DNA from 4 places in the Halomonas sp. MES3-P3E genome. Region 2 is predicted to be linked to each of the others. Evidence: predicted binding sites of a transcription regulator. Region 2 holds the regulator's gene; each other region holds the start of a gene.
The links. Region 2 encodes FliA, which starts transcription of late flagellar genes. Its sites were predicted from a motif close to CTAAAGTTNNNNNNNNNNCNGCCGATA; they were not measured.
Positions count from the first base shown of each region.

Region 1: CXF87_RS00165 (DUF4019 domain-containing protein) is a predicted target of FliA. The motif match lies at 2,852-2,878, and genes of this name have one in related genera.
Region 3: CXF87_RS00995 (FliC/FljB family flagellin) is a predicted target of FliA. The motif match lies at 2,263-2,289, and genes of this name have one in related genera.
Region 4: CXF87_RS21935 (flagellin N-terminal helical domain-containing protein) is a predicted target of FliA. The motif match lies at 1,410-1,436, and genes of this name have one in related genera.

Region 1 covers NZ_PJBT01000001.1:31,442-39,442, reverse strand. Annotated here, with positions in the region: gene CXF87_RS00190 (VOC family protein) at 1-34, shown strand, start outside; gene CXF87_RS00185 (N-acetyltransferase) at 320-745, shown strand; gene CXF87_RS00180 (Replicative DNA helicase) at 914-1,336, shown strand; gene CXF87_RS00175 (DUF1456 family protein) at 1,431-1,916, shown strand; gene CXF87_RS22355 (hypothetical protein) at 1,960-2,100, opposite strand; gene CXF87_RS22350 (class I SAM-dependent DNA methyltransferase) at 2,244-2,723, opposite strand; gene CXF87_RS00165 (DUF4019 domain-containing protein) at 2,925-3,332, shown strand; gene CXF87_RS00160 (NfeD family protein) at 3,513-4,862, shown strand; gene CXF87_RS00155 (slipin family protein) at 4,922-5,710, shown strand; gene CXF87_RS00150 (YqaA family protein) at 5,763-6,365, opposite strand; gene CXF87_RS00145 (DUF1206 domain-containing protein) at 6,380-7,198, opposite strand; gene CXF87_RS00140 (AraC family transcriptional regulator) at 7,354-8,001, shown strand, end outside.
Region 2 covers NZ_PJBT01000019.1:3,937-11,937, forward strand. Annotated here, with positions in the region: gene CXF87_RS05575 (sensor domain-containing diguanylate cyclase) at 1-1,995, opposite strand, end outside; gene CXF87_RS05580 (OmpA/MotB family protein) at 2,024-2,695, opposite strand; gene CXF87_RS05585 (motility protein A) at 2,701-3,522, opposite strand; gene CXF87_RS05590 (RNA polymerase sigma factor FliA) at 3,564-4,265, opposite strand; gene CXF87_RS05595 (flagellar protein FlhE) at 4,292-4,720, opposite strand; gene CXF87_RS05600 (hypothetical protein) at 4,746-5,321, opposite strand; gene flhF (flagellar biosynthesis protein FlhF) at 5,318-7,546, opposite strand; gene flhA (flagellar biosynthesis protein FlhA) at 7,603-8,001, opposite strand, start outside.
Region 3 covers NZ_PJBT01000002.1:96,183-104,183, forward strand. Annotated here, with positions in the region: gene CXF87_RS00990 (helicase C-terminal domain-containing protein) at 76-2,133, shown strand; gene CXF87_RS00995 (FliC/FljB family flagellin) at 2,363-3,541, shown strand; gene CXF87_RS01000 (O-linked N-acetylglucosamine transferase family protein) at 3,776-8,001, shown strand, end outside.
Region 4 covers NZ_PJBT01000028.1:2,299-10,299, forward strand. Annotated here, with positions in the region: gene CXF87_RS22325 (flagellin) at 1-418, opposite strand, end outside; gene CXF87_RS21745 (hypothetical protein) at 428-745, opposite strand; gene CXF87_RS21935 (flagellin N-terminal helical domain-containing protein) at 1,139-1,336, opposite strand; gene CXF87_RS09140 (cell division protein ZipA C-terminal FtsZ-binding domain-containing protein) at 1,569-2,150, shown strand; gene CXF87_RS09145 (Rpn family recombination-promoting nuclease/putative transposase) at 2,379-3,359, opposite strand; gene fliD (flagellar filament capping protein FliD) at 3,502-4,887, opposite strand; gene fliD (flagellar filament capping protein FliD) at 5,087-6,439, opposite strand; gene CXF87_RS09160 (UDP-glucose dehydrogenase family protein) at 6,694-8,001, opposite strand, start outside.

The sequences.
Region 1 (8,001 bases), on a different contig from region 2:
AGCTGAACGAAATTTAAACCAAGATGCCCAGTAATAAGCAGGTCAGCGCTCTCCAGGGTGCTGGCTTGTGAACAATTGAGATTTTCCGCGCCTAAAAATATTTTTGAATAATCTGGTAAAATCTCTTTTTGCTTTCGGTAGAAATTGAAGGAAGATACTTCATCTTCTGGAAGAATCAGATTTACCTTAAGGAAGGCAAAGCATTTCCGCCTTATTTTATGAAGCTGCCTAGATCTGGTACCGGTGCAAACCTATTCCAGGGCTCGGCAGCTTTTCAGTAACGCTTTTGGCGCCGATGACCCTCATTAGGAACGTCTAGATGATTCGTGAATACCGGAAGGCGGATATTGAGTACATTTTGGATATCTGGCTTTCAGCATCGATTAAAGCTCACTCCTTTGCTGGGTCAGAATATTGGCAGTCCAAAGTTAGCGAAATGCGTGATGTATACATCCCTGCATCGGAGACCTTTGTCTATGAAGCGGATGATCAGATAGCAGGGTTTTACTGCCTCTATGGAAGTACGTTGGCAGCGGTTTTTGTGTCACCCAGCCTTCAGGGCCAAGGGATAGGGTCAGCATTAATTGATGATGCCAAGAGCAGAAGGTCGTGTTTGCAGCTCAGTGTTTACAGTCAGAATGCGCCCAGTATCAATTTTTATAAGCAACATGGCTTTATTTCATTAGGTGAGCAGATTGATGAGCAAACGGGGCAACCTGAGTTCATCATGGAGCATTACTGTTAATAGCGGTCAACGGTATGGACTTGCTACAAAAACCAAAAAATGAGCGCCCGTAGCGCTATCCTCAAAGGGTATAATGTCACCGGCCACGGTGAGTTGGCGGTTCCACAACGTTGTTTTGAGCAGGTTTTTAGCTTGTTACTGTTTTTAATAGAGAAAAGGTAGTCGTTCATGATTAACACCAAAATATACAAAGCGGTTTACGAACTCGCTGAAAAGCTCATGAAGGCTGCTGATAAAGAGGATAGAGAGGCGTTTGACGCGCTTTATGCGCAGTTGGAAGCGATCTGCACCGAGAACGAAAACACCGATAAGGATCACCCTGAGCAGTGGGAAACGTTGGCTGATTTCACGGAAGAACTGGATGAGGCGCTTGCAGTCTATGAAAAAGCCTTTGAAAAGGCCGTTGCAGTTAACTCGAAAGACCACATGTCATCCATCGCGTTCTCCATGGCGAAGCTGCAGGTTGAGCTTGGTCAAACTGATGCGGCGATCAACAATCTTAAAAAGGCCCAAGTCACTGCCAACAAGATTGAAGATGGCGAGCTTAAAGACGAAATTGATGAGCTGCTTGGAAAGCTGACATCAGGTTAGTTGTTAAGCTGCTGATGTTAGTGGTATTGATGATAGACGTAGATGCACATAACGCCTGATTGTGCTGGGTTTGCCTAAGACTAGGGACACTATTTTGACCAATAACGATATTTTCCGCCGCATACGTTACACCTTTGATTTAAAAGACAGCACCATCGTGGATATCTTCGCCTTGGCAGAGGTCAGCGTGGCTCAAGAGCAGGTGACTGCCTGGCTGAAAAAGGATGAAGACGACGCCTTTGTGACTATGAAAAATAGAGAGCTGGCGGCGTTTCTGAACGGCTTTATCAGCTTCAAGCGTGGCAAGCGCGAAGGCCCGCAGCCCGCGCCAGAGACGCAGTTGAACAACAACATGGTGTTTCAGAAACTGCGCATTGCACTAAATCTGAAGGCTGACGATATTCTGGCTATTTTTGAGCTGGCAGGCTTCCGTATAAGCAATCATGAATTAAGCGCTTTTTTCCGCAAGCCCAGCCATAAGAATTATCGCGAGTGCAAAGATCAGGTGCTGCGAAACTTTTTACTCGGCATTCAGCGCCAACTTCGCCCGGGCGCAAGCGATTCCACTTCAGAAGACTAAACCGAAAAGGGCCATAGCTTGGCGGCGCCATCCCGTTAGTCGTTTAACGCTTCACGCACACAAAAAGCGCATTGCCCGAGACGTTATCCCACGGGGTAATCGTCTCGTAGTTATGCTCAAACACGTGCACCTCGAAGTAAGGCGTCAGCAGGGCGATGAGCTCATTAAAACTCACTGCCACCATAGGGTGCTCGTCATTCCAAACCTGCTTCTCTTCTGCGTTGGTTTTCTCGATGCTTAGCCTAAGCGACTGCTTTTCACCCTGCCCACTGTAGTGCCAGCCTGAGCGGAACGTGAATAAATCGTCTGCTTGTTTGGCGCTGTGTTTTACCGATAAGCCGTTATCGATTTTGTCTTTATCGACTGCGTTAAAACAGAAAATTCCGCCTTAAAACAGAAAATTCCGCCAGACTTGAGCGCGCGATGCGCGCTTGAAATACATCCATCTAGCTTCTCGATCCCGTCGCTGTAATGAATCGAGTATAAAAAACAGGTGATTAAATCCAGCGGCTCGCTGACGTCAAAGCTACTCATATCCTGCAACGAAAAGTGGGCTTCTGGGCAGCGTGAGGCGGCGATATCCAGCATCGGCTGATTGATATCCAGCCCGCCACTGGTGTAACCAAAATCAATAAAATGGCGCACGTGGGGGCCGGTGCCGCAGGCTAAATCCAGATGGGCGGTGCCGTCGTTACCGAAAAGCTGATGCAGCCGTCGAATGGCGTTGCTTTGCGCTTGGTAGTCGATATCTACGCACATCAAATCGTAGTAGCCGGAAAGGTCGGTATAGAGTGCGTTGACGGACATGGTCGCCTAAAGGTGAGGGCTGGATAGGTTGGGTGGCGCATAGTAAACGAGCAGGTGGGGTTTGAGAAGCGCGGACCAAGACAGGTGAATCCCTTTCTATCATTAGTTTCCGCTAGGCGGGATTAACGCTAAAGAAATTTCCCCAGCTTCCGATAATGACTTAAGACGCACGATTAACCCTGGCTGCCACAAGAGTTTGCTATGTCCAAAACAGTGACTTTTATCATTGCTACCTTGCTTCTCTTGCTCACCACGAACGCGCATTCGCACACCGATGCGGCTGAAGCGGCAGCACTGGCGTGGCTTGAAGCCATCGACAGCGGTGAGTATGAACAAGCGTGGGAGGCATCCTCAACGCTGCTGCAGGTGCCGCTCTCTTCCAATATGCTGGCCCGTACCATCAATGCAGCCCGACGTGATTTTGGGGCAGTTGAGTCCAGGCGGCGAATACGTGTTATCCGCGAAACGTCTATGCCCGGCGCGCCTGTTGGTGATTATGCGGTGTTTACGTTCCAAACCCGTTTTGAAAATAAGCCTCAGATTACCGAAACTATCACGCCTCACCTAGAAGGAGGCGATTGGAAGGTAAGCGGCTATTACGTCAACTAACCAACTCCCAGCCAACCTCCTCGAACGTCCTTCCAGCCATCGCTGTTGCTTAGCATAACCTTCTGCGGTTAGGCGTTATTACGCTTAACCGCCCGCTATCACGTTGTTCATGACGAAGCTCACCGTGGGTGCTACGTTGAGTAGATACCCTTGAGCGTATTGGTAGCTGCTGGAGCGGATATGCACTCCCTTTCTCACAAATCGCACTGGCTGTGGCTATTGGTGGCGGGATTACTGATGGCGGCGCTGTCACTCACGTGGCAGGCCAGGGCACAAACTTCGCCCAGCGCTTTAATCCTCAATATTGAAGGCGCTATCGGCCCTGCGACCAAGGATTATTTTGAGCGTGGTCTTCGTAAAGCCCGAGAGCAGGGCAGCGAAATGGTGATTGTTGAGCTGGATACCCCTGGCGGGTTAGTTGATACCACCCGCGATATGATTCGGGAAATGCTCAATTCAGACCTGCCGGTAGTGATGTACGTCTCCCCCAGTGGTGCGCGCGCAGCCAGCGCAGGCACCTATCTGCTTTACGGCAGCCACGTAGCGGCCATGGCGCCTTCTACCCATTTGGGCTCTGCGACACCGGTGCAAATGGGCGGCGGCGGGCTGACTGGTGGTGATGAGGCGGGCGAGGGGTCTGAAGGCGAGCAAGATGGCAGCGCGATGGAGCGCAAGGTGATTGAAGACGCGGTGAGTTTTATCCGCAGCCTGGCGGAGCGCCACGGCCGCAATGCCGACTGGGCGGAAGAGGCAGTGCGAGATGCAGTAAACCTCACCGAGAGTGAGGCCCTGGAGCAAAATGTCATTGATGTGGTGGCGCGGGATATGAATGACCTGCTCGCTCAGCTTGACGGTAGGACAGTGGTGATGGAGCGCGGCGAGGAGTCATTGGCGACGGCGGAACTTGCCATTGAACGTTACTCCCCGGACTGGCGTACTCAACTGCTCTCGCTGATCACCAATCCCAACGTTGCCTATTTCCTGATGATCATCGGCTTTTACGGGCTGATTTTTGAGCTTTCTAGCCCCGGCAGCCTCTTTCCCGGCACCATTGGGGTTATCTCCCTGCTGCTGGCGCTGTTCGCTTTTCAGGTTCTGCCCATTAACTATGCGGGCCTGGCACTGATGGTGGTGGGAATGGCGCTGATGGTAGGCGAGGCGTTCATGCCTAGTTTCGGGGTGATGGGGGCGGGCGGCATTATCGCCTTTGTGTTGGGGTCGGTGATGCTGATGGATGCCGAACACTTGGCCATTTCGTTACCGCTGATTGGCGGTGTAGCCCTGATTTTTGGCGGCTTGATGCTATGGACGTTAACGCGCTTTGCAACGCTGCGGCGGCGTCCGGTGCACAGCGGTGCGGAGCAACTGATTGGTGCAACGGCAGTGGCGCTGGAGGATTTTGAAACCAACGGCCATGTGCGTCTGCATGGCGAACGCTGGAACGCGGTGAGCGATGCGTCCGTTAAACAGGGTGATGAGCTTGAAGTAGTGCGCCTTGAGGGCTTGACGGTACATGTGACGCCCCGGTGATTCTCGCTATTGTGACGTGCTTTCCCCCATAACTAACCATCTGCAAAACGAGGTGCCCAATGATTATTTCGTATTTAGTCCCTGTGGTGCTGGTGGTGATGTTGATCGCTGCCTCCATTCGTATATTGCCGGAATACAAGCGCGGCGTGGTGTTCTTTCTGGGCCGTTACCAGAAAGTGAAGGGGCCAGGGTTGGTCATTGTGATTCCTGCCATTCAGAAGATGGAGGTGGTGGATTTACGTGTGATCACCATGGACGTACCTGAGCAGGATGTCATTTCCCGGGATAACGTCACCGTTAAGGTCAACGCGGTGCTTTACTTCCGCGTTGTCGACCCTGAAAAGGCGATCATTCAAGTTGAGAATTTCACCCAGGCGACCAGCCAGTTGGCGCAGACCACGCTGCGTTCCGTGCTGGGTAAACATGACCTGGATGAGATGCTTTCCGAGCGGGATAAACTCAACGACGATATCCAGGAAATCATTGATACCCAAACCGAAGCCTGGGGCATCAAAGTGGCCAATGTTGAAATCAAGCATGTGGATCTGGATGAGAGCATGATCCGCGCCATTGCCCGCCAAGCCGAAGCGGAGCGCGAGCGTCGCGCCAAGGTGATACACGCCGAAGGGGAGCTTCAGGCGTCCAAAAAGCTGGTGGAAGCCGCCAACGTGATGCAGGAGAATTCCGCCGCGCTACAGCTTCGCTACCTGCAAACCATGAGTGACATGAGCAACAAAAACGCCTCGACGATTGTGTTTCCACTACCCATGGACATCATGGAGGCCTTCAAAGATATGAAAGCCAAGCATACGGCAGCAACGTCTGGTAAGACGCAGGATGATATGTAAGCCAATGCCAAACGCGCATTGCTAAGGTGGGGCTGGATATTTCAACCGCCGGTTAAGCAATCAGCCCCGCCAAAGCCTGCATTCCCAGCGCCACCACCAGCACCACTACACCCGCCACCAAGCTGGTTACTAGGGCTTGTTGTTTCCATAACATCAGTACTCGGCTGCCAAAGCGGTGGACGAGCCAGGCGAGGCCGAAGTAACGCAGGCCGCGGGCAATTAACGCCGCTAGCGCGAAGAGAAGAACCGGGTAGCCGGAAAGGCCTGCGGTAATCATCGCGACCTGAAAAGGAATGGGCAGAATGCCAATGGCTAAAATCGCGGCAAAACCATACTGATCGAAGAAGGTTTGGAACGACTGATAGCTCTGTTCCATGCCCATAAACTCAATAAACCAAGTACCTATCGACTGAAAAAGCAGCATGCCAACGCCATAGCCGACCAGCGATGCAATTAAGCAACCTGCGGTAGTGACCGTCGCTAAAAGCCAGATACGTTGTTTATTGGCTGCCATCAGCGGGATCAGCACCAGCTCAAGCGGAATGGGCAGAATAATCGTTTCCAAAAAGGAGAGGGTGCCGAGTAACCACAGCATGTTCTTCGAGCCATTAATACGCTCAAACCACTGCTTGGTTCGCTTTGTTGTGTTGGCCATTAGGGAGTCAGTCGCTACATCTCTGGATTAATGCGGCGATAGATAGCCGCTAATAGGCTGTATAGGCCAAACGCGAAGAGTCCTATAGCGACAACGGCCAGTAACCATTGACCGTATGCTTGGCTGCGCAGTGTACTAAATACTTCAGCCGTACCGCCTGCCTGGTCGGGATTAAACTGATAAGCGGCAATCAGAAAGAAACTACCCACGATAACAAATACAATCCCGCGAATGACTAAGCCAAAACGGCAGATAGGATAGGCCCATTGTTGAGTTTGTGGTGGCATAGCGAAGTGCTTGTCGAACTTGGCCTTGTAGCCTTTAAGCGCATGGGCGATCCCTACCCCAATCATGACCAAGCCAACGGCCCCTACCAGCCAGCGGCCAAAAGGCTGCTGCATCAACCAGCCTGCCACGCCCTGCGAGCCTCCGCCTGAACCCCCGGAAGAGCCCGTAAACTGGAAGATGAGTGTGGCGGCAAAAAAGGCCAATAACGTATGGGTAATCGCACTCGCTAATAAGCCCGCACGAATAGCTAAGCCTTTAGCGCCGTTGCCGTGATGGTCCGCGTCTTTGACCGCTTGAATGGTGCGCCACATGGCGTAGCCGACCAAACCCACGGCGATGACACCTAACAGTACTTTTCCAAAAGGGGCGATGAGGACTCTTTCCAATGCACCGCGGCTGCCTTCTGTTTGGCCACCTTGCCCAAAGGCTGCCAGCGCGGCAAGACCACCTACTAACACATAAACGATGCCGCGGGAGGCGTAGCCCATGCGGGCGAAAAGAGTAATCGCATCACGGTGATCGGGGTTTTTCATACTATTAGCCATGGTGTCCTCCTGACTTGATATGGCGTTGCGAATTCCTATGCAAACTAGTTCATCTCAAGCTTTTTGGCGGCCCATACTGTGCGTGTGCTGTGCTATTGTCCAGTGTAGTTTCTTCAAAAAAGACGAGTCGCTATTTTTATTAATGCGAGCAAACCATGAGTGCACCTTTGTCAATTAACAAGTCGTCAGCTACCACATCTAATACATCGACACCTGTCTTTTGGCGCGATATACGGATGCCATATGTGGAACTGCGCAAGATCAGCGACGCGCGACAAGTTTGCTATGCACCTCATAGCCATACGCATTGGTCGCTGGGGGCGGTTACCTCTGGTCAAAGCACCTTTTGCTATCGCGATGCGACACATCAGATTAGTGCGGGAGATATCGTTATGATGAATCCCCATTGGGTGCATGCCTGCAATCCCCTCGAGAACCAGCCCTGGGCGTACATGATGCTCTACGTCGATACCGAGTGGCTGAGTGAATTGCGTTACCAACTGGGCCTGTTGAATACGCCGTACTGGCAAGATATCGCTACCGCCGTCATTACTCAGCCAGCGCTTTATGCCGGGTACTGCGATATGGTCGCTTGTTTGCTGAATGAACAACGCGACATTGGCGATAAGCAAACGACGTTAGTCGAGTACTTGTCTGCCATGCTGCAAGTGCTGGCTCAGGAATCCTCCGCCGCATTGCCTCAAGCGCCCAGTAGGCTAGAGAATGTCGCGGCTTATTTACGTGCCAATTATGCTTCCGATATATCGCTTGAGCGGCTATGTCAGCAGTCGGGCTATAGCGCT
Region 2 (8,001 bases):
CACAGGCTCAGGCGCCATTTCAACGCGATTACGTCCGCCATGCTTAGCGCGGTACATCGCATCGTCTGCCCGGGAAATGATGGTTTTACAGCTGTCGCCCGACTGCCAAACGGCAACGCCGATACTCACCGTGATCGTTTGCTCAAGGCCCGCAATGCGTAGCTCTGCTACCAGCGAGCGCAGGCGCTCGGCTAAACCAATAGCGGCATCAACGTCTGAATGAGTGGCCAGCACAATAAACTCCTCGCCCCCCCAGCGGCCTAAGTGGTCACAGCCCCGCAACGAACTCTCCACCAGGCGCGCCAAGGCCACCAGCACATCATCACCAACGTTATGGCCGTGGGCATCGTTGATCTGTTTGAAGTTATCGACATCAAATAGCAGCAGGGCAAAGGCAGCCGCGTAGCGCTTGGCCGCCACTAGCTCTGCATTGATCGCTTCCTCGATGCGGTAACGGTTCCACACCTTGGTTAAGGGATCGAAATGCGCTAGCTGCTCAAGCCGCTGATTTGCCTCGGCAAGGGCTTCCCGCTCTCGCTCCAAATGCATGTTCAGTGAGCTAATTTCATAGGCTGAAATCGCCAACGTCAGGTCTTCACCTAAATCGACCGCCGCTAGGCGCTCTACCCGCTGCCATGCTTCGCTTTTGCCCACCACCTCTTCATGCCAAGCAACCGACGGGGTCACTATCGACGCTGGCTGAGGGCTAGTCGAAGGCTGCATCGCCCAATACAATGTTTCTACCTGCTCAGGGCGAAAGAAAATTAACCATGCGCGCTGGGTAGAGTTCATCGGTAGCGGGACGGCCAAGGCGCCGCACTGGTCGGGCATGGCTAACGAGCAGGTTAACGGCTCTTTGGCCAGCTCACGTGTGCACCAAGGTCCGCTATGTACGTGGGCTCTTTCGAGGCGTAACACAAACTGACTTATAGCTTCCGGGGCAGGCGTCACGCCCGCTTGATAAGCGCCCCCATTCACCCAAAGCACGATGCCATGGGCGCGAAACAGCTTCATCCAGGTAGCCGCCTGCTCATGGAGTAGCTGCTGGGGGCTCTGCGGCTCACTGGGCGCTCGTGCACTCAATATCAAGCTATCCTGTACGCGCTGTAAGTAGCGCGCTTCTTGACGCGCCCGCAGTAACAGCATGCGCTGCGTGGCCATTTGCACTAAGGTGCGTACGGCATCGCGTACCGATGGCTCAACTGAATGCGGGCTTGCCGAGTGGCAAAACACCAAGCCCCACAGGCCAGTATCTCCTTGCATGGCTAAACTCAGCGAACCACGCACCCCCATGCGCTTTAGGTAGCGCTGCCTTTCTGGAGCCGGGGCACGTAAAAAACTGCCGCTTAAGCGTGTGGCGGAACAAGCGGGCATCAGCGTTTCAGGCGGAGCATTAACGTCTTCAATCAACCGCACAGGGTGATTTTCATAGCTCAGTCGCAACGTGCTAGGAAAGTCACTAGCGGGAAAGCGCTGGCCCAGTAGCGGAGGCAAATGCTCTCCCTGCGCTTCGGCAACCATTAAGCCATGCCAATCACTATCGAAATGGCACACGCTGACACGATCATAGCCGGTGAGCTGTTGTATAGCATGTACCAAGGAGTCGAGTAGCTCCTCTTGATGAGTCGCTTCAGCCAAGTGCATCAACCGTTCGTTCACCGTCCCCAGTAGACGCCGCTTGCCGAGGGGATTGAGAGGCTCAATTTCAACAATAACTTGCTCATCCTCTCGGTAAGCATGCAGTTGAAAACGTACGCTACTGTGCTTAGGGCGAATAAACGCCAATGGCCCAGGCAAGCGTTGCTGCCCCTGAAGCTCACGGCGTACCCGCTGGCTAAGGCGTTTGCCCAACACGCAGGCAAGACTTAACTCCCCGTTTTCAGGGCACTCAATGCCGGTTAAGCGGGTTAAATTTGTGCTGGTAGCTTGGATACGCCGACAATCGGCATCTAAAACCAGCAGGGCACCAAACGACTGTAATAGCGGGCGGTACATGGACACAGGCGTGGCCTCAAGAATCTATTCACCCTTCGACCTGCTGCCTCAACAACAGCTCTACGCGCCGGTTGGCCGCTCGGCCATCCGCGGTTGCGTTCGTTTCCATGGGTTGGGTGTCAGCATAGCCGACGGCCCGCATATGAGAAATATTGAACCCTTGGCGCTCTAAATGACGCACGACGGCAATAGCCCGCGCGGATGAAAGCTCCCAATTAGAGGGAAAGCGCGCTGTCGAAATGGGTACGCTATCGGTATGACCTTCCACCGAAATCTGCCCGTCAAAACTGGCTAATACATCGATAAGGCTTTCAACCACGCCGCGCCCTTGAGGCGTCAACACTGCTTGGCCACTGGAAAATAATAGGCTGTTATCAATACGCAGTGTGACCCCTTCACGCCCTTGCGACACGCTCACTCCAGGAATATTGAGCCCGGAAAACTGCGGCTGCAGCCCTTGGTGGCGGGGCTGTATACCTGTGGCAAGTGACGCTAGCGGCAGCGATGATACAGCGCTAGCCGAGCGCATAAAAGCCGTATCCGCCGCTTCACCACCCCCCGGTGGCGTCAGTGAAAGCAAGAGGACAAATAGCGTGATGAGCAGCGTCAGCACATCAAGATAGCTGGTTAGCCATCCCTCTTCGCCCTCCCCAGGCGAGACCGGTATTTCCAGGGCGTGACGGGTATCACGGTCTAACATGATAACTATCCCTTCGCCGCCGAACTAACCGAGGAGTCTGGTCTTGGTTTGACGCTGTTATCACGAATTTCATCGTGGTAATTGGCCACAAACGAGTTAAGGGTCTCTTCAATGAACGAGGGCAGACGGCGCTTAGTGATCAGTGAGATGCCTTCCAAAACCATGTTCATGGTAATCAAGCGCTCTTCGGTCCGGCGCTCTAGCTTCACTGCAATCGGCTTAAACACCAAATTGGCGAGTAAAATGCCGTAGAAGGTGGTCAGCAGTGCCACCGCCATGCGTGGGCCAATGACCTGCAGGTCGCCAGCATCCATGACTTCCAGCATGTTCACCAGCCCCACCAGGGTGCCGATCATGCCAAATGCAGGCGCATAGGTAGCCATGGTGCGAAATATTTGTGCTTCAGCCTGTTCACGCGCTTTCAGGCGGGCAATGCGCCAGCGCAGCATGTCAAAAATTTCGTCCTCTTTGGTGTTGGCGATCACCAGTTGAATGCCGGTGCGTAAAAACGGATTGCGGGTATGCTCTAGCTCGCGCTCAACCGCCCGCACATCGCCTTTAAACCACAGTCGTGACATATCGACCAGTTCCCGGATATCGTCACGCATATAGGTGTTTTCGCGCCGGAATACTAGGCCCACCAACCGCACCACACGGAGCACTTCTCTCAGCGGATAGCTGATAAAGGTAGCCGCCAACGTACCAGTCACCACAATGGCCAGGCCCGGCAAATTGATAAAGCTTGAAGGGGACTCTGCGGTCAAAAACAGTACACTGACCAGCAGCAATATGCTGGCAAATATACCTATCAGCGTCGAAGGATTCATCCACGGCTCCTTGCCGGTCACAAGTGAGTAAAAAAGAGGTGTTATGCCGAGTCGTGTAAACGCGCACGTAAACGGCTGACGGCCTGACTGTGTAGTTGAGAAACGCGTGATTCCGTTACGCCCAACACAGCCCCTACTTCCTTGAGGTTGAGTTCTTCCTGGTAATACAGTGCCATGAGCAGTTTTTCACGCTCTGGCAGTGCGTCAATCGCATCAATCAGCGTTTGCCGCTGCTGGCCATCAAGCAACTGCTCGAACGGTGAGTTGCTCAGTTCATTACTGACCGGCTCGCCGCCATCGGCCACCAGCTCTTCAAACGGCAGCAATTGGCCACTGTTGGTGTCATTGAGGAGCTGCTGGTATTCACTCAACGGCATTTCAAGATGGTGGGCGATTTCGTTCTCTTCCGGTGCTCGCCCCAGCTGTTGTTCTAACTGGCGAACGGCATTGTCTACTGCGCGCGCTGAACGACGCACACTGCGGGGCAGCCAATCGCGGGTGCGCAATTCATCCATCATCGCACCGCGAATTCGTTGGCTGGCAAAGGTCGCAAAGGTCGCACCTTGGGTAGCATCAAAGCGACCGAGCGCTTCCAGCAGCCCTACCATCCCTGCTTGAATAAGGTCATCGAGCTCAATGCTGGCTGGTAAGCGGACCTGAAGCGTCAAGGCCTGACGTCGTACCAGTGGCATATATTGCGTCAACAGCTCACTCTGTTTGATCCTACCTTGTGCTGTGTACATCCTTTCGCCTCGCGGCTATACAGCCTTCACTGATAGTTCACAATCATTTGCAGCCCCTGCACTCGAACCGGCCGTTGGCCTGGGCGTAAGGCGAAACGAAAATGCAATGGCACACCTGCCGTCCGTCCTGCCAATGCGGTAGTGGACCCGCGCATGCCGGTTAACGCAACGCACTGCTCAGGATGGCACAACCAAGCGTTTAACAGCGCACCGGGAGGATGGCTGAACTGCCACTGAATACGCTCAAGCTGCTTTGTCCGAAGATTCGCCGCAGCGGGCGGAGAAACGTTTTGGCTAGCGCTTGCCCGATCACTCATCGCCACCATCAGCCCAGGAACCTGGGTGCTCCAACTGCCGGTAGCGGCCTGGGCACTCGCCGTTAATCCTGCCAGTAACCACCCTGTTAGCAGTAGCGCCACCAGCGGCAGCGCCCTTCTTAATTGCAAGCTTAGCATGCTTAGTCACCTTGGCGGAGTATGCTCATCGTGCAAGTACCAGTAGTTCCATATTTAAGTAGTATTCGGCGGCACCACGCAAGTTGTCGAGCAATCCCTGGCGCGGCAAATGCGGTTCATGAAGCGCTAGCAAACGACGCGGCCCACCGTGTTCCTGTAGCTGGCGCAAGGTGCTGTACATGGCAGCAAAGGCATCGGCATCGCTATTGATCCATAGTGCCCAACGGCTGTACTGAGCGCGTAACTGAGCAAGGTCAGCAGTATCTGCCGCCACGATATGCACATCCCAGTCTTCAGGGTCACCGGCCCAGCTTCGACCTAACGTGGACCACTGCCCCAGACGTGCTTTGACTTTGTTTACCTGAGAGGCACCGCTACCGGGCAGCCCAACCACTATAAGCGGAATTTTGGGTCTGGGTGGCGCTATCGCCTCAGGCGCTTCTGCTTCTACTGCTGCAGCCGTAGGCGTTAATAACGATGGGCTCTGTTCTGGTTCTGGCACATGCTCGGCCGCCGCGACATCAACCGCCCCTTCCGCCTGCTGCTGGCGCTGCAGATTCGCCCACTTACGCAGCCCTGAAGCTTGATCTTGATCGCTCACGTCACACCCTCTCGGCTGACACTGCCCATTTGGCGAATCGCATCGCGGGCCATAAACGCGTAAACCAGCGCATCAAGCATGCCAGTATCGCGACGCCGACGGCTCGTGCCTAATAAATTGAGCAGGTCGCCGCGCAGCGTTTGCGCCTCTTCATCATCGGCAACATCAAGATGCCCGGCAACGGATGCCAAGCCGCTGGCCATGAGTAGGCGCACTTCGGCATTAACATCGCCGCTGTCGGCCTCTTTTAACTGCTGCCAAGCGCGGCGTGTTAATGCCGCTAAGCCATCGCTTTGAAGTTGTGTTAACAGTAGCGAGAGCACCTCGGCTCCCAGCCGAGCAGGGGTAAGCCAGTAGCGGCGCGCTACCACTTTGGCGCTTTCCGGATCACGCACTTCACCGTACCAAGCAAGCAGGGCATAACCCGTCGCATCCTCTACTTCGGCGTAGGCGGTCCACAGCTGCACGGATTGACCACGAAAACGAACGCCCACTTGGTGCGTCAGCACGCTGTCATTAAACAGCTGACGAATGGACTGGCGCTCGTGGTGAAAGCGTACCCGATGACTAGGGGATACTTGGCTGACCCAGGTCAAATGCTCGGCTTCCAACCACGCCAACGCATCAGGCTCGGGTAAGCGCGGCAATAAATGCACCGCGACGCCGCTTGATTCCGTCAGCGCGGCTAAGCGCGGCTGCCACCCAGCAGCATGGCGATGCTGTAACCAGGGTAGCGCCAGCCAAGCGCCCTCTGTGTCCAGGCCAATATCGGGCATTGCCCAGTCGCAGCCGCGCTCATTCCGCCGAGCTGACCACGCCATACCCAACGTCGTATTCACGGCGGGATAGTGGGCGAGCAATGCGTCCAAACGCTCTTCCTGCAGTCGGCTTGGGAGTGACGCTAAATCCCAGATCGCTTCTAATTCCGTAAATCCCGTCACGCGTTGGCGCAGCCGCGCCAGTAGCGACGACAAGCGGCGCCCTTGCCCGAGTACATCCCGCGACCAGCGCGGCATCCCCATGGGGGCGTCAGCGCTTTGTACCTGTTCGCGCTGCGGCGTTGCCGTACTTAGCGCTTGATCCACGAGTGCTTCAGGGGAAGCAATGGCCATATCTTCAGGCACCTGCTGACCATTTGAACCAAACAGCACACGCATCCCGTGGCGCATCACAATGTCGAGCACCGGCGCGAGGCGCCCCGCTTCATCCTGTTTAGTAATAATACAATCGTCTAACTCTGCCCCCGCCGCACGGGCAGCCTGACGATAACGCAGCACGACCTCTTCGAGGGTTTCCGGCTGGCTGGCGGCATTGAGCAGTAGCACCAGGCGCACTCGCGAGCGTCCCCCTTGCAGGTGGGCAATCTGCTCAATCACCCGCTGGTCACGCTGGCTCATGCCTACGGTGTCGATAATCACCCACTGCTTGCCCTGCAAGCGGCCCAGTAAATCGTCGATGGGTTGCTCGGCATCCAGCGCGTACATGGGCGTGTCCAGCAAACGCGCATAGATGCGTAGCTGCTCGTGGGCACCAATACGAAAGCTATCGGTAGTCACCAAGGCAACGGGGCGGGTACCGTGGCGCATCACAAAACGCGCGGCCAATTTAGCCGTGGTGGTGGTTTTGCCTACCCCCGTGGGGCCCACCAACGCAACGATACCGGTTTGGTCGAAAAAGCTGGCTTCATCGCTCAACACACAAAGGCGTTCGATCAGCTGCTGTCGCAGCCACTGCAGGGGCGCTTCGCTGTCGGCATTTAACGCGGCAAGCGGTTCGGGAAGCCCTGTCAGTAGCTCATCGGCAAGCTCGCTGCTAAAACCAACGTTCCATAGCAGTTGGCGCAGGCGGGCGGCCGTTCCCGTTGCTAGCGGCGGCTGGTAGGCAGCCGCTTTTGCGGGTGCGCTGCTTGCCAGCAGCTCACGCATATCCTGCATCTCACGCAATAACCGCTCGCTCATTGCCTGCATGGAGTCTTGCATTGGCGGCGCTGGCGATGGTTCTGGAGACGATAGCCCTGGGGACGATGCCCCTGAAGACGACGGCTCTGGAGGAAGTGACTCTGGCGAAGGCTCAAAATGGTCAATAGCTTCATCCGCCATGGCCAGAATCTCAACGCCCCCTTCGGTGCGCCGATTAGCCACAATCAGGGCATCTTCACCGAGCGCTTCGCGCACTTGGCGCATCACATCACGACTGTTGGCTCCCACGAAACGTCTAACGCTCATGACTTACCCTTTGCCTATGCTGAAAATGGTCAACGCTAGCCTATCACGGCAGGTGGCTACGAACGCCCGCCGACTAGGGTGGTGACCCTTAATGTACGGTCATCGGGAATCTCGGCTTGCGACAACACCGACATATGCCGTAGGCGACGGCGTAAAAAGCGCGAAAGCACTGCCCGCAACGAATGCTGCACGACCAGCACCGGCGGCTCGCCTGAGCTTTCGTGACGCTCTAGCGCCTGCTGCGCCTGGGTCATCAGTGTCTCGGCCAGGCCAGGTTCCATGGCACCGTTGCCATTCATCGCCTGTACCAGCACTTGTTCCAACTGAGCATCCAGCCCCATCACATTGAGCGTCTCTTGGCCGGCAAACCACTGCTGAACAATGGCACGCCCCAAGGACACACGGACTAGCGCGGTCAGCTCGTTGGGGTCTTTTTGCTGGGTGGCGTACTCCGC
Region 3 (8,001 bases), on a different contig from region 2:
AATTGCAGACTTCGATGGAACGTTTGAAACTCTCGCCTTTGCGGGAATTCCCTTTGCGGAAACAGTGCCCCAGTTTTGCTGGGGCATTCGCTCTCCTACCCAGATAACGCCTCTATGCATCCGGTACTCCACTACCTCAGCGACATACTGCCTAAACGCCCAGGCTTTCAGCGTAACCCGGTGCAAATAGCGTATGCCGAAGCACTTTTGGATGGCCTAGCTCAGAAAGGAAAGCTGCACTTTGTAGAGGGTGATACCGGGATCGGGAAGTCACTCGCTTACCAGTTAGCCCTAGCCGATTGGGTTGCCAAAGGCAAGCTAATGGGCGGTAAGCAGGCAGCGCGCCGAGCATTGATCTCTACCCACTCCAGGGCATTGCAGCGGCAGCTGCTCCAGCCAGATAACCTCGCTATCGTGCGTGACTACTTAACTCATGCCCAGTTGCCGCAACTTAGTTTTGCACTGCGCATGGGCCGGGATAATTACCTGAATCCTGAACGATTAGCGCTTCTTTTGGGTGTGCCGAGTTTAGACGCCGCAGCGGAAAGCACTCGATTACCCGACACGTACCGCCGTTTAGCGCGTTGGGGGCTGAAAAGCGATGGTTGCCTGCTTGATCTGGATGCTGCGCTGTTACCTGATGGCTGGCAGTTAGCCGATATTGCCCTGCGGCCCAACGACCCCTTACCGGAAACCCTAGAGACACAGCAGCAGGCCGCACAACAAAGCGATGTGCTCATTATTAACCACGCACTGTTAGCGGTAGACCTGGTTACCCAAGGGAAAATCACTCATGCAGAAGCGCCCTATGCCTTACTACTGGATGAAGCCGAGCACTACCCGGAAATTGCTGAAGAACTACTAAGTAACCGCGTATCGTTGCAATCCACCACTTATTTACTTAATCAGCTAAAGCAGCATCGCGTTGCTAAGCAGTGGCAAACCTTGCTGGATAACATGACCGACCGTGAGCGGGCGGGCCGTGCCCACAGTTTAACGCCTTACCAAGGCGAGGCCCTGCAAAGCGCTGTGAAAGCGTTATTAAAACTGCGCTTGCGCGAGCCAAGCCATACGCCAGCACTATGGCAGGAGTGGCAGCATTTACGCCAGGGCGTAGAGAGCATCGCCCTTCGCTTACGTGAAGCTAGCCGCTACTTAGTGTTGGATTATTCCCCGGTGCGCGGGTTGCCAGGGGTAGTTGCCCACGCCCCTAGCGCCGCCTCTAGTTTAAAAGCCGGTGCTAAAAAGCGGGTCACGTTGATGACCTCCGCGACACTGTCAGACCTTGACCATGCGCCAGGTGAAACACCGCATTTTCGCTATATGCGTAGCCGCTTACAGCTACCAGTCACTCATCCACGCAGCGGGCTACAGCGTAGCTTTCAGGCCCAGCAGTTTGGCACCTTACGTTTTCGTTTACCGCGTGGGTTGCCACATCCGCTATTGCAACAAGCGGATGGCCGTTACCAGCTTGCCCCACAGTATTGCCAGCAGGTACTTCCTTATATAACTGACCAGCCAGGGCGCACCTTGGTGCTATGTGCTAGTTATGCGGATGTCACCGCGCTAGAGGCCGAGTGGCCAGCTGCTCATTCACACAGGCTGGTTGCCCACTATGCAGGTGCAGGGTTAAACGAGCTGGTTGCCCGCCTAGAAAATGATTCGATTTTACTCACCCCCGCCGGGTGGGAGGGGCTATCGCCCAACCGTGAAGGGAACCAAGCGTACTGGCAGCATGTGGTGGTATTGCGTAACCCCCGTCCCATGGTCAGCCAGGTGGAACAGCACCTCGTTGAACAGATGCTGATTCATCGCGATGTCAGCCCTTCAGAAGCCGCCCATATCGCCAAGGGAACGCTAATGCGTAAAAGCACTGTGCGTACACTGCATAAGCTGCGCCAAGGGCTGGGGCGGGCGATTCGTCATCCAGATGATGATGTTTTGATAACCCTGTTGGAGCCGCGTATACCCCGGCCTTCGGGGTCGCCTGCCTGCCATGGGGTGTACACACAACAGGTACTTCTAGGGGCCATTCCCGCGCGTTTTTACTCAGACTACCAACAGGCGGAGGAGCCCGGTGGGGAGAAAGATGCTGCTCCATCCATCGCGCAGGATCTCGCCGCACTTTTATAAGCTTCTGTAAACGGCTCATTTCGGAGCGCACTCGTCACAATGTACTGTCTGCAACTCACGCGGGTATGCCCAAAATAATCAGCAACCACGTTATCTTTACTATTTTTTACATTATTTTTGATGATAAGCCTAAAGATTCTCCTCGCTGAGCCGTTAATCAATATAACGGCACACACAGTGGCCGAATACCGGGCCTAACGGCCAGTGTCCAAGCAAGGAGAATCACACCATGTCAGTGATCAATACCAACATCACATCGATGATCGGCCAGCAAAACCTAAGCAAGTCCCAAAACGACTTAACCACAAGCATGGAAAGGCTGTCCTCTGGCCTGCGCATTAACAGTGCCAAGGATGATGCGGCCGGTCAGGCCATCGCTAACCGTATGTCTGCCTCTATTACGGGTCTTTCTACGGCGCAGCGTAATGCCAACGATGGTATTTCTGCGGCGCAAACCGCTGAAGGCGGTCTTAACCAGATTAACGACAACCTGCAGCGTGTTCGTGAATTAACGGTACAGGCTCAGAACGGTACCAACAGCCAGGACGACTTGAACTCAATTCAGGACGAAATCGGTCAGCGCATGGAGGAAATCAACCGTATTTCGCGCGAAACCGATTTCAACGGTACCGCAGTACTGGCTGATGGTGTCGATAAAATGACCATTCAGGTTGGCGCCAAAGATGGTCAAACTATCGATATTAACTTCAAAGCAACTAATATTGCAGAGCTGAATCTGGCTGATTTTAATGTCAATGCTAAGCTCGCTACCGCTGCAGGAACCGGCGCAGCAGTGACCGCTGCTGTGGATGAGACCTTTGAAGTAGATGGAACTACATACACTGCAGCCGCTGGTGGTGCGACGGGCGTTGGTAGCACAACTGTTGATACTGGCGCTATTGCTATTGACGCTGATTTGACGGGAACAGCTCTGGAGGGTGGCTCAACTAGCGGACTTTTCACTGACAAAGATGGCAACGTATTTATCAAGGGCACTGACGCTGACGGCAATACAAGCTACTACGAGGCTGAGCTGCAAGTAGAACCTGGTACCGGTGCAGCTGCTCCTGAGCTTAGCTATACTGTTGGTAAAGAAGCATCCCACTTGACGGAAGATGCTACGAAAGTAGAGACTGAAGAGCCACTTGCAGCCTTGGATAGTGCTCTGAGTCAGGTCGACAGTTTGCGCTCTGAACTGGGTGCTGTGCAGAACCGTTTCGAGTCTGCCATTACGAACCTGCAAACCAACGAAACTAACCTCTCCGCTGCCCGTTCGCGCATCGAAGATGCCGACTACGCAACAGAAGTGGCCAATATGACTCGCTCGCAGATCCTGCAGCAAGCCGGTACTTCCGTGCTGGCTCAGGCCAACCAGATCCCGCAAAACGTTCTTTCTCTGCTGGGTTAATTATTTAATAGCAAGATGCTTCACAAGCAGGGCGAAAGCCCTGTTTTTTTATGGGCGGTGATTATCAAAGCTAATTAAAACCGTTTAACACCAACCGGTCATTACCTAATTAACCTGCGGATATCGCCGTACTTAGCCTCTCAAAACACCTTATAAAGGCTACCTTTTGCATGCTTTACTTGGCCAGCATTCCGTTAACCTAATGTCTATTCGTCAATATTTGAGCGACACACTATGAGTAAGGCACGCCGCAACCCGCCCCGCAAGTCATTTAATGCAGCCGCTTCTCCCGCGCATGGCGAGCTGAGCCTCAAGCAAGCCAGCAAGCGTGTTGAAAGAGCGCCTAATGACCCTGCTGGCTGGAAAGCATTAGGGGTGCATTGGTTAAACCAGAAACGTTGGGATGAAGCTCGCGAGCCGATCGAGCATGCCTTGAAATTGGCGCCGCAGGATCCTGAAGCATTGGAAATGTTGGCTCGAGTAGTGCATAACCAAGGTGATGATATCCAAGCGATTGCCCTGCTTGCTCAGGCAATTGAACTCGATTTTGGCTTCGCTCAGGCCCATTTATCTTTATCCAAGATACGGTTTGGCCGCGCAGAGAACGAACAAGCTCTTGACCATATTGATCAGGCGCTGACGATACAGCCCCGGCACCTTGGAATGCTATCTCACCGGGGGAATGTTCTCTATCGATTGCATCGCTATCAGGATGCCATTGAAGTATTCGATGAGCTTCTAAACAAGCAGCCTGAAAGTTATAGCCATTGGAACAATGCAGCTAATCTACGCCGCGACTTAGGCTTATTGGACGAAGCTGATCGATTCTATCGTCAGTCCATCGAACGTACCACTGTTGACTCGAAGCCTTATTCCAACCGGCTGACAGCCCTGCACTACAATCCCTCTATTAGCCGCAACACTATTTTAGACGTATGCCGTGAGTGGGAGAAGCGCTATGGGCCTGCACAGGCGCAATTACGCCCTCAGCCCCATAATCGCGCTCCAAACAAAAGGCTGCGCATCGGTATGATTTCTGACGGTTTTCGCCGTCACCCCGTCGGTAGGATGATCACCGCCGCGCTGGAAAAACTCGCTACACAGGAAATAGCGCTTTACGCCTATAGTACCAACAATGCTGTCGATCCACTGACTGTGCGTATTCGCAAAACAACTACTCAATGGCTAGAAATATCACATCTATCCGATGAAGCATTAGCGCAACAAATTCGCGACGATGAAATTGATATTTTGATCGACTTGGCAGGCCACAACACTGGCAGTCGCATGCGCGTAATAGCCATGCAGCCTGCACCATTATTGGTAAAATGGGTAGGCGGGTTGATTAATACGACAGGGCTTAGTGCAATAGATTATCTATTAACAGACAGTGTTGAATCACCCGAGGGTGAAGACCCTTATTACACTGAAAAACTGATTCGCTTACCTGATGACTATATCTGCTACGATCCCAGCGATGTTCAAGCCGAATTACAGGCACTACCGGCACTACGCAATGGTTATATTACGCTGGGCTGCTTTAACAATCCCTCCAAGCTAAACGAGGTTGTTCTAGCGGAATGGGCCGAGATCATGCACCAACTACCTGGCTCGCAGCTGTTTCTGAAGGGGTTTCAGTACAGTAGTGAAGTACTTTGCCAACGGGTGCGCGATATAATGGCCAGCCACGATATACCGGCCACCCGGCTGATTATCGAAGGCCCTTCACCACACAAAGAGTTGATGGAGGCCTACAATCGGGTAGATATTGCCCTCGACCCCTGGCCCTACTCCGGTGGATTGACTACTTGTGAAGCTTTTTTCATGGGGGTGCCTGTAGTCACACTGCCTGGCCCGACCTTTGCCGGTCGGCACTCAGCTACTCATCTTGTCAATGCTGGCATGCCTGAACTCGTCGTTAGTAGTTGGGATGAATATCGCGAACGTGTCATTGAGCTTGCCAGTGACTTGGATAGCCTGAGCACAATTCGCTCTCATCTTCGTGATGTCCTCCTACAGTCACCAGTTTGCGACGCCCCGCGCTTTGCCAAGCATTTCACTACTGCGATGCGTGCCATCTGGCAGCGTTATATTGAAGGCAAAATGCCTGCCGCGTTGACTCTGGATAAGGAGGGACAGGCCCAGTTCGAAGACGCAGACCGGGCGGTCGAGATCCTCCAAGCCGAGCCACTGGCGGAAGAACAAGATGAGTTCAGATGGCAGCTCGAAGGCAAGGTCATTGCGATTGACAACGGAGGTAAGTTAATTAGCGAAGGTAGTATTCATAGGTTACGTCAGCTCAACGCCTTCGGCGTTGTGGCGTTTGATTTCGCTAGCCGTATTCAGAATTCTGACCAGTACCAGGGCAGCGACGATATTCAGATTTTTCCACACGCGGTTCTTGGCGATGGCAAGCCAGCTACGCTTTACGCCTGCTTTAACCCTGCCTTAAGCAGCACATTGGAGCCATTTAGCCCAGAGCAGCAGTTTGTCGCTAATGCCCAAGACATTAAGGTATTGGCAAAATTGCCAATCAACTCGATTGCGCTCGACAGCATTGAAGGGCTAGGTAGCCTAGACTGGCTGATTCTAGATGACCTCAGCGATACCATGGCCATTCTGGAAAACGGTGAAAAGGCGCTAAAAGATACGCTGACCATTCAAGTACGTATCGCTTTTCAGCCAACTCATAAGCGACAGCCCAACTTAGCAGAAGTACAACACTGGATGAGCCGCCACGGTTTCCGCTTCTACCGCTTCAACAATGAACAGCACCGCAGCCACCTACCAGAAAGCGTACCTGAAGAGCAGCGCCAAGCCACTGAGCTAACAAGTGCTGATGCTTTATTCTTGCCTAGTTACGAGCGCATGGCTGAGTTAAGCGATAGCCAACGCACCAAACTCTCCTTCCTGCTGCATACGGTGTATGAAATGAGAGATGCGGCCTACTCCGTACTGAAAAGCATGGGGCTAGGTATAGAGGAGAATTATTGGAAAGAAATTGTTATTTCAGAAGAAGATACTGTGGGGGGTAGCAGCTACTTTACGCAAGAAAATATCAGCGCTTCTATGGAACATGTTCCTAATGAAACCAGAAAAGCTGCTGAAAAACTTAATGAGGCACTTGGCGACCGAGAGCTTATCTTTTTAGGGACAGGAGATATGGCTAATCACGGTATTGTTCAAAAAGTACAAGCCACGTTATTGCAGCAAATGAAAAGTTTAGGCATTAACGTATCGTGGGCAAATGGCCAAAAGCCAGTTCCAGTTGAAAAAATACTGCAGCTTGCCTCTTCCGGGAAAGCCGTTTTTTATGGTAGCAACAGGTACTATGACGCTGATGTATCCATCAATGGCATTGATAAAAAAAACCTGTTTGATGTGCTGGGCACACCCTTAATTGCCTGTATATCAGACCATCCTTATACTGATTTTATGATGAACCGTATCGCGAATGCTTCAAAAAACGGCCTTTTATATGGGTCACAATCTTTAGTCGATGAAGTTAAATTTTTACGGCCAGATATTAAGAGTGTTAGCGCTCGGGAATCAGAGCCAGCGCCAACCTTAATTATGAAAGAACCTGTTGATCACTCTAAGCGTGAAATAGATATTCTTGTCCCCATGAATTTAGATTATGCTTGTGCAGCAGAAAGTAATTACTTATTAGTGTTAGCTGAAGCCAAAAAAATAAACCAAAATTACCACACTCTCGTAGCTAGAGTTGTAGAAGAATATAATGATTTTTCAAAGTCCCTTATGGATTTTTATAAAGAATGTTACCGAGAGGTTTTTGGGGCAGAATGGCAGCCATGTACTCCGTGGAGTCAGCGTGACATTGTATTGATAAAGCTGCTAGGGAAAATAGATGATATCGTTCGAGGTCGAAAACGACTTCAGGCGATGAGTTTAATAGCAAAAATTGCTGGTGATTATAATGTGGTGGTCTTGGCAAATGAAAAAGTAAAAAGCCGCCTACCCAAAGAAATTGCAAATTCAGGGAATCTTCAGTTTATTGGGACAAAAAATACAGCGACTCTTGAAGAGCTATATAAAAAGTCACGCTACATTCTAAATGTAAGCCCTACTTATCACGATTCTATTCATGAGCGTGTTAGAAACGCAGCAGCAGCAGGCTGTGCTATTTTATCTAACAAAAACAAAAAACTATCAGAAACTTTCGGCTATAAGGAAAGTATTCTTTTTTATGATGATTATGATGGACTAGGTGGGATTGTTTCTAAAAACAAAAAAGAAAGTGAAAGGGTAGGAGCTTCTGCCAAATTTATTATAGATGAAATAAATAGGGAAACACCTATAGTTTCTTTTTTGACTATTTGTAAAGACTATTTAGAAAGCAGGTCTAGCCAGAAGCTAGTTAATAAACCTACAGTGTTGAAGAGTCTGAAAAATTCAAAGATACCTGATGCTCCACATATGTCTGCTGCCGAGAGAGCAAT
Region 4 (8,001 bases), on a different contig from region 2:
CATCAACGGTAAGCTGAACATCTTTACCATCGGCGTCTTGGGCAATAGAAATGCTAGTAATAGTGCCTGACGTCTGATTGACTTGGACATCAGCTTCATAGGTTGCATCGTTACCAAACTCATCCTGGCCTTGAAGGACATAGCTACCTTCTGGCACATCTGCTACGGTTTCAACTGAAGAAATTACTGCTTGCGTTTGCGCGCCACCCGCTACATTCACATCAGTAGATGCCAGCGCTGTAGAACTAGAATCCCAAGATACTTCACCGGTTTCTTCATCTAGCGTACCAGCGTAGTACTGACCATCATCTGCCTTTACAGCAAAATCGGCAGCTCCTGTATATTCCTTCGGCGTTGGCGCCATTTCCACCATCAGCTTCGATGTTGTAGAGATTATCGCCGGCTGCTGGTGCTGCAACAGAATAATTTATATCCGTAACACCGTTGCCAGCACCCGGATTTTCAATGTTGGATAAAGCAACCTGGGTAGCTTGCAGGTCAGCCGCGGAGCTACAGTTACATCAACAGCATATCCATTCGCCACATCTTCACGAGCAAATAGTTCAACGTCGCCTGCAGTTGCTCCGAAAAAGCCAGTAGTAGCTACGCTAGTCCCTGCAGGAGTAACATCAACACCCGTTAATCCAGTAATATCTGTGCTTGCATTCGTTACACCAATTGACTCAGTAATGGATGTTACAGGTGCACCATCAGCGCCTTCACCAGAGGTGTCATTTTGCTGCAACGCACAGCGAAATCTGAGCCCACTGCAGTGGTTGCACTTGCATCGACCTGGAAGACACCATCAGCCGTAATGTTAGATCCAACCGCACCTGTACCTGGAGTAAACGTATTAACAGCGGATAAAGTACGATTATCGACAACAGCCCCGTCTAGCTCAATTTCGCTAACCGCAGAGAAACTAGTGCTTGACAGCATATTGCGGACATCAAAGGAAGCTACACCTAGCGTACTGCTGTTAGTGGTCTCTAGGTTCACTGAGATGGTTTGGCCATCTTCCGCACCCACTTGGATTTGAAGCGGTTCTGAACTTTCAGATAATACGCGCGTACCGTTAAAGTCAGTTTCTTCTGAAATACGGTTAACTTCATCTTGGATAGACTGTAAATCGTCTTCGCTATTTGTGCCGTTGTAAGTTTTCGTTAACCTGGTTTAAGCCACCTTCCGTTGTCTGGGCAGTAGCTAGACCGGTGATCTGGCTGTTAATGCGCAGGCCAGAGCTCAAGCGTTCCATAGAAGTCTGCAGATCATTCTGAGACTTGCTCAGGTTTTGCTGGCCGATCATCGATGTGATGTTGGTATTGATCACTGACATGGTGTGATACTCCTTGCTTTGGACACTGGCCCTGAGGCCTGCTTTCGGCCACTGTGTGTGCCGTTATATTAATTAACGGCACCGCGAGGAGAATCTTTAGGGAAAGTAGTAAAAATTTATGTAATTTTTGGTGATCGTACGAAAGGCTGGGCTGAGTAATTTAGTCAAGCCACTGCTTTCTTATGCGTAGGAGCGTATCGTAATATCATCCAAAAGCACGAAAGGACAACCCATGACTTCTTTACTCCTCCCGCTACTACTGGCTGGCGTCGCTATTGTGTTAGGGCTAGTGAGCGTTGTGCTGTTTTATAAGGTAGTGATCGCCCCACGTAACGGCTCGACTTCGCCTTCCAAGGCGACAGCCTCGCCGGTGGTACAAGCAGACGCTCCCTCGCATCAAAGCCTGCGCAAAAAATCCCATCAACAGAACAAAAAACCTACTCAGCAGTGCTTGTTCGTGGTGTTTGATGCCCCTAGCCAAGCGATTAATCAAGCGTTGGGAGAGATGTTAAACGCGAAAAACGCATTTTACGAGATAGAGCTGGGTGCCTTCCACCTTCCGCCAGGGCCTCAGGGTTACCCATTGATGGTGGCCAGCGCCACCTCGCCGGGTAAACTACCGCCGCTGCATCAAGAAGGCGAACACACGCCGGTGCAGGGAGTTTCGATCTTGATCCGCTTTTTGAATGCACGCAAAGTTTCACGTAACCCAGATGACTTAATCACCTTTACTCGTGAAGTTGCGGCGTTGGGTGGCCAAATCCTTGATGCTAAACGCAACCCCATTACGGAAGATGCGCTGGCAGCCATGTAACAAGAGGGTAAGTAAACTATAGTCGGGCGAACTACCTTACCGGCAGTATTAACGCAGCTTGCTTTGCTACTGCCTTTCTGACCATGACACAAGAAGTACTAAACTCCCCCGAATCCCTACTGCGCTGAATGCCTGTGCAAAAAACGCAGCGACACGGCAATCTCAAGCGGCGGCTGGGTAAGGCTGAGATCGCTGCGTTCGCGATAACATAGACAGCGCTGTTCCCACTCAGTGTTGGGTTTCAGCACGTAGCTTTTCTACTTCCTCAACGGGTAGTTCTTCAATTTCTGCGATCAGCTGGTCATTCATTTCGGTCAAGGCGATAAGTTTACGCACCGCATGACGTTTGCTTTCTAGCGCACGCAGTTCAGCTTCTTGGCGACCCTCTTGACGGCCTTCATTGCGGCCTTCCTGCCGACCTTCCTGCCGCTCTTTTTGACGCCAGTTTTCTAAATTTTCTGCCAGCATGTCTTTGTCCTCCACTAAGCTATGTAACTGATCCAGGTTGATACCGGCATTCAGCTGTTGCAGGTGGCGCTTTAGCCAGCGGGTTAGAATCTTATCGATCCGCTCTTTATTAGCATCATTTTGGATGATGCCGACGATCCTATCCACGGCTTGCTGTAGCGAAGTGTGGTCTACCGAGGCCTTTTCTATTTCAAACACACCACTTAGAGCACTATGACGCTGCGCCAGTTCCTCACCACTATAAGCGCCTTCATCAATTAAATAATAGCGTAGATGCGGTTGGTAGGGTTGCAAGAAAGCGGGCGGTTCCGGCTGCACCATCTCATATACATCGTGCTTAGCCGTCCAGCGCTCAGTACCGTTATACAACACAATAGGAAAAATAGGCGGCAAGCCTTTACTTGGTGTGGTGGCTTTCGTTTTTAACAGATGATCATAAAAGCAGGCCACATAGTGCATAAGCCGAATGGGCATAGTGCGGTCTACGGTGGATTGAAACTCTAGCAGTAGGTAAAGGTAGACTTCTTGGGTAACCCCTTGCCAATTTACCTGCACGGACCATACCAGGTCTTCAAATTTTTCTTCAAACAGCGGGGTAATGTAATTCCCGCTGTGTAGCTGCAATGTACTGAAATCCATTAATTCGGCGATTTCTAGCGGTGCAAAACCTTCTATCAGTTGCTGGACAAACTCGGGGTAGCTGAAGAGCTCTTTATAGCCAGTATCGTAGTGATTCGCCATGCGCCCTCCTTTCGGGTCTCACTTATCTTAGCATGACAGTATTTTACTGGGCATCTTTGCAAGGTGTGTAGCAAGGCGCACGCAATGATAAAACTACTTTGCTGTGTTAGAAACGGCCGTTAGGCCGCTCTAATGACTGCTATTAATCGCGCCCCAGCTGTGCATCCAGCGCATCGAACTGCTGTGTGAGGTACGAGCTTGTACTGTTCATTTGCGCGATCATTACATCGAGCTGGCTGAACTGGCTACGGTAACGAGAGATCGTACTTTCGATACTTTTTTCCATGCGCTCATAGCGAGTATCCAGGCTTTTTACTTGATTTTCCGCACCTGTGATCGCGCCCTTCAGCACACCGCTATCACCCAGCATTTGCCCAATGGATGCTTCGAGCTTGCCCGCTAGGCCGCCCGCATCTTCGTCACCGGCAAAAAAGTCACTGAGCGCCTGTGGATTATTGGCTACCAAATCGCTTAGCTTGTCGTCATCTGCTTCTAACGTGCCGTCGCGCTGCAGCGTAATCCCTAATTGGCTCAAAGTGGATAACTCGCCTCCTTCCACACCCCCTGTTAATACGCTACGTAGGCGGGACTCAATGGTACGCACTGTGCTGTCGCCTAATAGCTCCGCTGCACTGCCACTCTCGCTGTCAAACGCTGTCAGCGTGCCAATGGTGCCTTTTAACTCGTTAAACGCTTTTACAAAACCGTTAATCGCTTCGCGTTGTTTTAGCGTGTCACGCTCAATATTAACCGTGCTAGAAGCAGTTTCGCCTTCTGCAATACTGAGTTCAGCAAGGTTGAGCGTCACGCCTTGAATAGCGCCTTCAATCTGGTTCTTGGCGCTGCTAATCGTAATGCCATTAACGGTTAACGCCGCATCCTGCCCTTGTTGCTTGGCCCCAGCTTCTGTCGCTTCACCGAATGGGCCGGTTACTGCAGCATCTACAAAGCTAAAACTGTCAATAGAGGCGTCGACACCGGTAGCTTTGGAACTTAGCGCCAGCCGGTAGCCTTCGCCATCGTTGATAATAGTCGCGTTAACGCCTGATTCTTTGTTGGCGTTAATCGAATCACGAATCTCACTTAGCGTACTGTCTGCTGCGACAGCAATATCTACCGAATCGCCATTGCCAAACGTGAGTTTGAGCGCGGTGGCACCTTGCAGGTCGAGCGGTTGATCCTTTGTATCGACACGCGCGGAGGCGAGCGTGCCCGAGGTCGCTAACTGACTAACCTCTACCCGGTAACTACCCGGTAGCGCACTCGCTGTGGTCGTGGCGGTAATACTATCACCACGAACATTAGCGGAAAGGCTTTGATAGAGCTTTGGGTCATTGATTTTGGCTACTGCATCTTGAAACGCATCGAGCGAAGTTTGCAGTTGGCCGTAGGCTGAAATTTTGGCTTGCTGTTGCTCTTTTTGCAGCGTGATGGGGGCGAGCTTGCCACGCTCCGCATCCTGTAGTTGATCCAACAGGCCGGTCAGGTCAAGACCCGAACCAACGCCAAGGGAGGTTATTGTCGCCATACTGGATGTTCCTCAGTGAAAAGGCTAAACCAAATACATTACGCGCATCGTTTGCGCTAGAAAGTTTGATAATTAGCTTATCGACTGAACAGAGGGCAACTTTAGCGCTTTTTCTTCCGCTAGCTGGGCTATTTTGTTTTTATCAACAAAAACGCCTGCTTACGCAGGCGTCGGAAACGTCAATTTCTAGCGGTCAATATCAATCACGACCTAGCTGGGCGTCTAAGGCATCGAACTGCTGAGTGAGGTAGCTGCTCGTTTGGTTCATTTGCGCAATAATTCCATCTAATTGGCCAAATTGCGAGCGATAACGCGAGATGGTTTGATCAATGGATTGCTCCGTGCGGGTGTAACGTTCAACGAGCGATTCTGAGCGATTTTCCGCCCCCGTTATCGCCCCAGTAACAGTCCCATTGGTGCTGAGCAATTGCTCAACCATCGTATTAACCTGCCCCGCCATACCGGTTTCATCTGAACTACCTACAAAAAAGGCTGATAGCGCATCTTGGTTACTGGAAATAGCGTTATCAAGTTCGTCAGAATCGATTTCTAACGTGCCATCTGTCTGCAGTGAAATGCCGATATCACTGAGCATTGAAAACTCACCTTCCACAGCACCACTGAGCACACTGCGCATGCGTGATTCAACGGTACGTACGGCGCTATCGCCTAGCAATTCGCCTGCCGCACCGGTTTCAGCGTCAAAACTGGTTAACTCACCCATGGTGCCTTTTAGGTCATTATAGGCATCCACAAAGCTAGTCACGGCTTCGCGTACGGCGAGTGTGTCCTGCTCTATTTTAACCGTGCTCTCGCCTTCTTCTTGAAGGTTCAGCGTTACGCCCTGAATAGCGCCTTCAACCTGGTTAGTAGGGCTGGTGATCGCGATGCCATTAACGTTTAGCGCGGCATCTTGCCCGCCCTGGGTGATTTCAACATCCGTGGGGGTAACATTGATAACATCATTGAAATTGCTGCTTGCAATCGACGCTTCAGTACCGGTTTCTGACGAACTCAGAGCCAAACGGTAACCTTCGCCATCGTTGATCACTGACGCAGAAACACCGCTATCTTCCCTAGCGTTAATGGCATCACGGATGTCTTCCAGGCTATCGCCCTGCGTAACGCTGATATCAACGCTGCCTTGATCTTGGCCTGTGAAATTTAATGTTAAAGTCGTATCAGTATCGACAAGCTGAACATCCGGTGCATCAACACGGCCCGTGGCCAGTGTTCCAGCGGTCGCTAATTTATCAACGCTTACGTTGTAGCTGCCCGGCTGCGCTTCTGCATCGGCGGTAGCGGTGATCGCTTCTCCACCCACGTTGGTCGAAAGGCTCTCGTAAAGTGCGCTGTCATTGAGCGCATCAGCGGAATCTTGAAACGCTGAAAGCGCGCTTTGCAGCTGGCCGTAGGCGGAAATTTTAGCCTTCTGAGTTTCCTGCTGCTCAATAATCGGCACCAGCTTCTCTTCCTCGGCCTCTTTCAATTGATCTAATAAACCGTTGAGGTCGAGGCCTGAGCCAATACCGAGTGATGAAATGGAAGCCATGCTGTACCGTCCTTTTTTATAACGTCGTGACGTTTATGCTTGCGCTGCCACTGCAGAAACCTGTCTTGCAAAACTTATCGTGCAGAATCTCTCGTGCAAAACTTATCGCGCAACGCCTGTCGTGTCTGAAAATCTATCAATTTACTAATTAAACCTTCGGCTATTTAACAACTAACTTAAGGATTTGTCGCCTTTACTGCGTGTCAAAAAGTAACCGAAGGTAAAGCACATCTTCTTAATTTAAATTTATCCGCCTAGCCACGGCTTCTGCGCCCTACCCCAATGTAACGCAGCCCTGCCTCTTCCACGGCTTCGGGCGTGTACAAATTTCGCCCATCGATAACGACGTTGTCGGCTAGCTGCTCAGCTAGCCAGGTGAAGTCGACACTGCGAAACTCTTTCCATTCGGTGCAAATCACCAGGGCATCGGCGCCTTTCACGGCTTGAATCCGGTCGCCCGCCAGCATCAGGTCATCCCGCTCGCCATAAATGCGGCGGCATTCCGCCATTGCTTCTGGGTCAAACGCTTGCACCTTCGCGCCCGCTTGCCAGAGTGCTTCCATCAAGGTGCGGCTTGGGGCTTCGCGCATATCATCGGTGTTGGGTTTAAACGCCAACCCCCACACCGCGATGGTCTTGCCACTTAGATTGCCTAAGTTATCTTGCAGTTTTGTGAATAGGGTCTGCTTTTGGCGCAAATTAACCGCTTCGACGGCGCTAAGCAGTTCCGGCGTATAGCCTAACTGGCGCGCGGCACGCTCTAACGCCTGAACATCTTTGGGGAAGCAGGAGCCGCCGTAGCCACAGCCTGGGTAGATAAAGTGGTAGCCAATGCGTGGGTCGCTGCCAATGCCTCGGCGCACGTCTTCGACATCCACTTCCAGCCGTTCTGCAAGGTTGGCGATCTCGTTCATAAAGCTGATTTTGGTCGCGAGCATGGCGTTGGCGGCGTATTTGGTCAGCTCGGCGGCCCGCACGCTCATAAACATCAGTTTTTCGTGGTTGCGATTGTAGGGGGCGTAGCACTCTTGCATCCGCGCTTTCACCCGCTCGCTTTCCGTGCCGACAATAATGCGTGCGCCACGGGTAAAATCTTCAATCGCCGCCCCTTCTTTCATAAACTCCGGGTTGGAGCAAACGTCAAAGGCGTGAGAGACGCCGCGCTGTTCAAGCACCTCGCTAATAGCGGCGTGAACTTTTTCGGCAGTTCCCACCGGTACGGTCGACTTATCAATCACCAACTTGTAGCTATCCATATGCTGGCCAATGGTGCGCGCCACTTCCAGCACATAACGTAGGTCGGCACTGCCGTCTTCATCGGGCGGTGTGCCCACGGCGATAAATAACAACTCGCCCTCCGCTACGGCTTGAGCCGCATCGGTCGTAAAGCGTAAGCGCCCTGCGGCTACGTTGTGGGTAACGATAGTGCTAAGCCCTGGCTCAAAAATCGGTACGTCGCCCGCATTAAGCTGCGCAATCCGCTCGGCGTTAACATCCATACAGGTGACTTGATGGCCCACATCGGCTAAACAAGCGCCCGCGACAAGGCCGACATAGCCGGT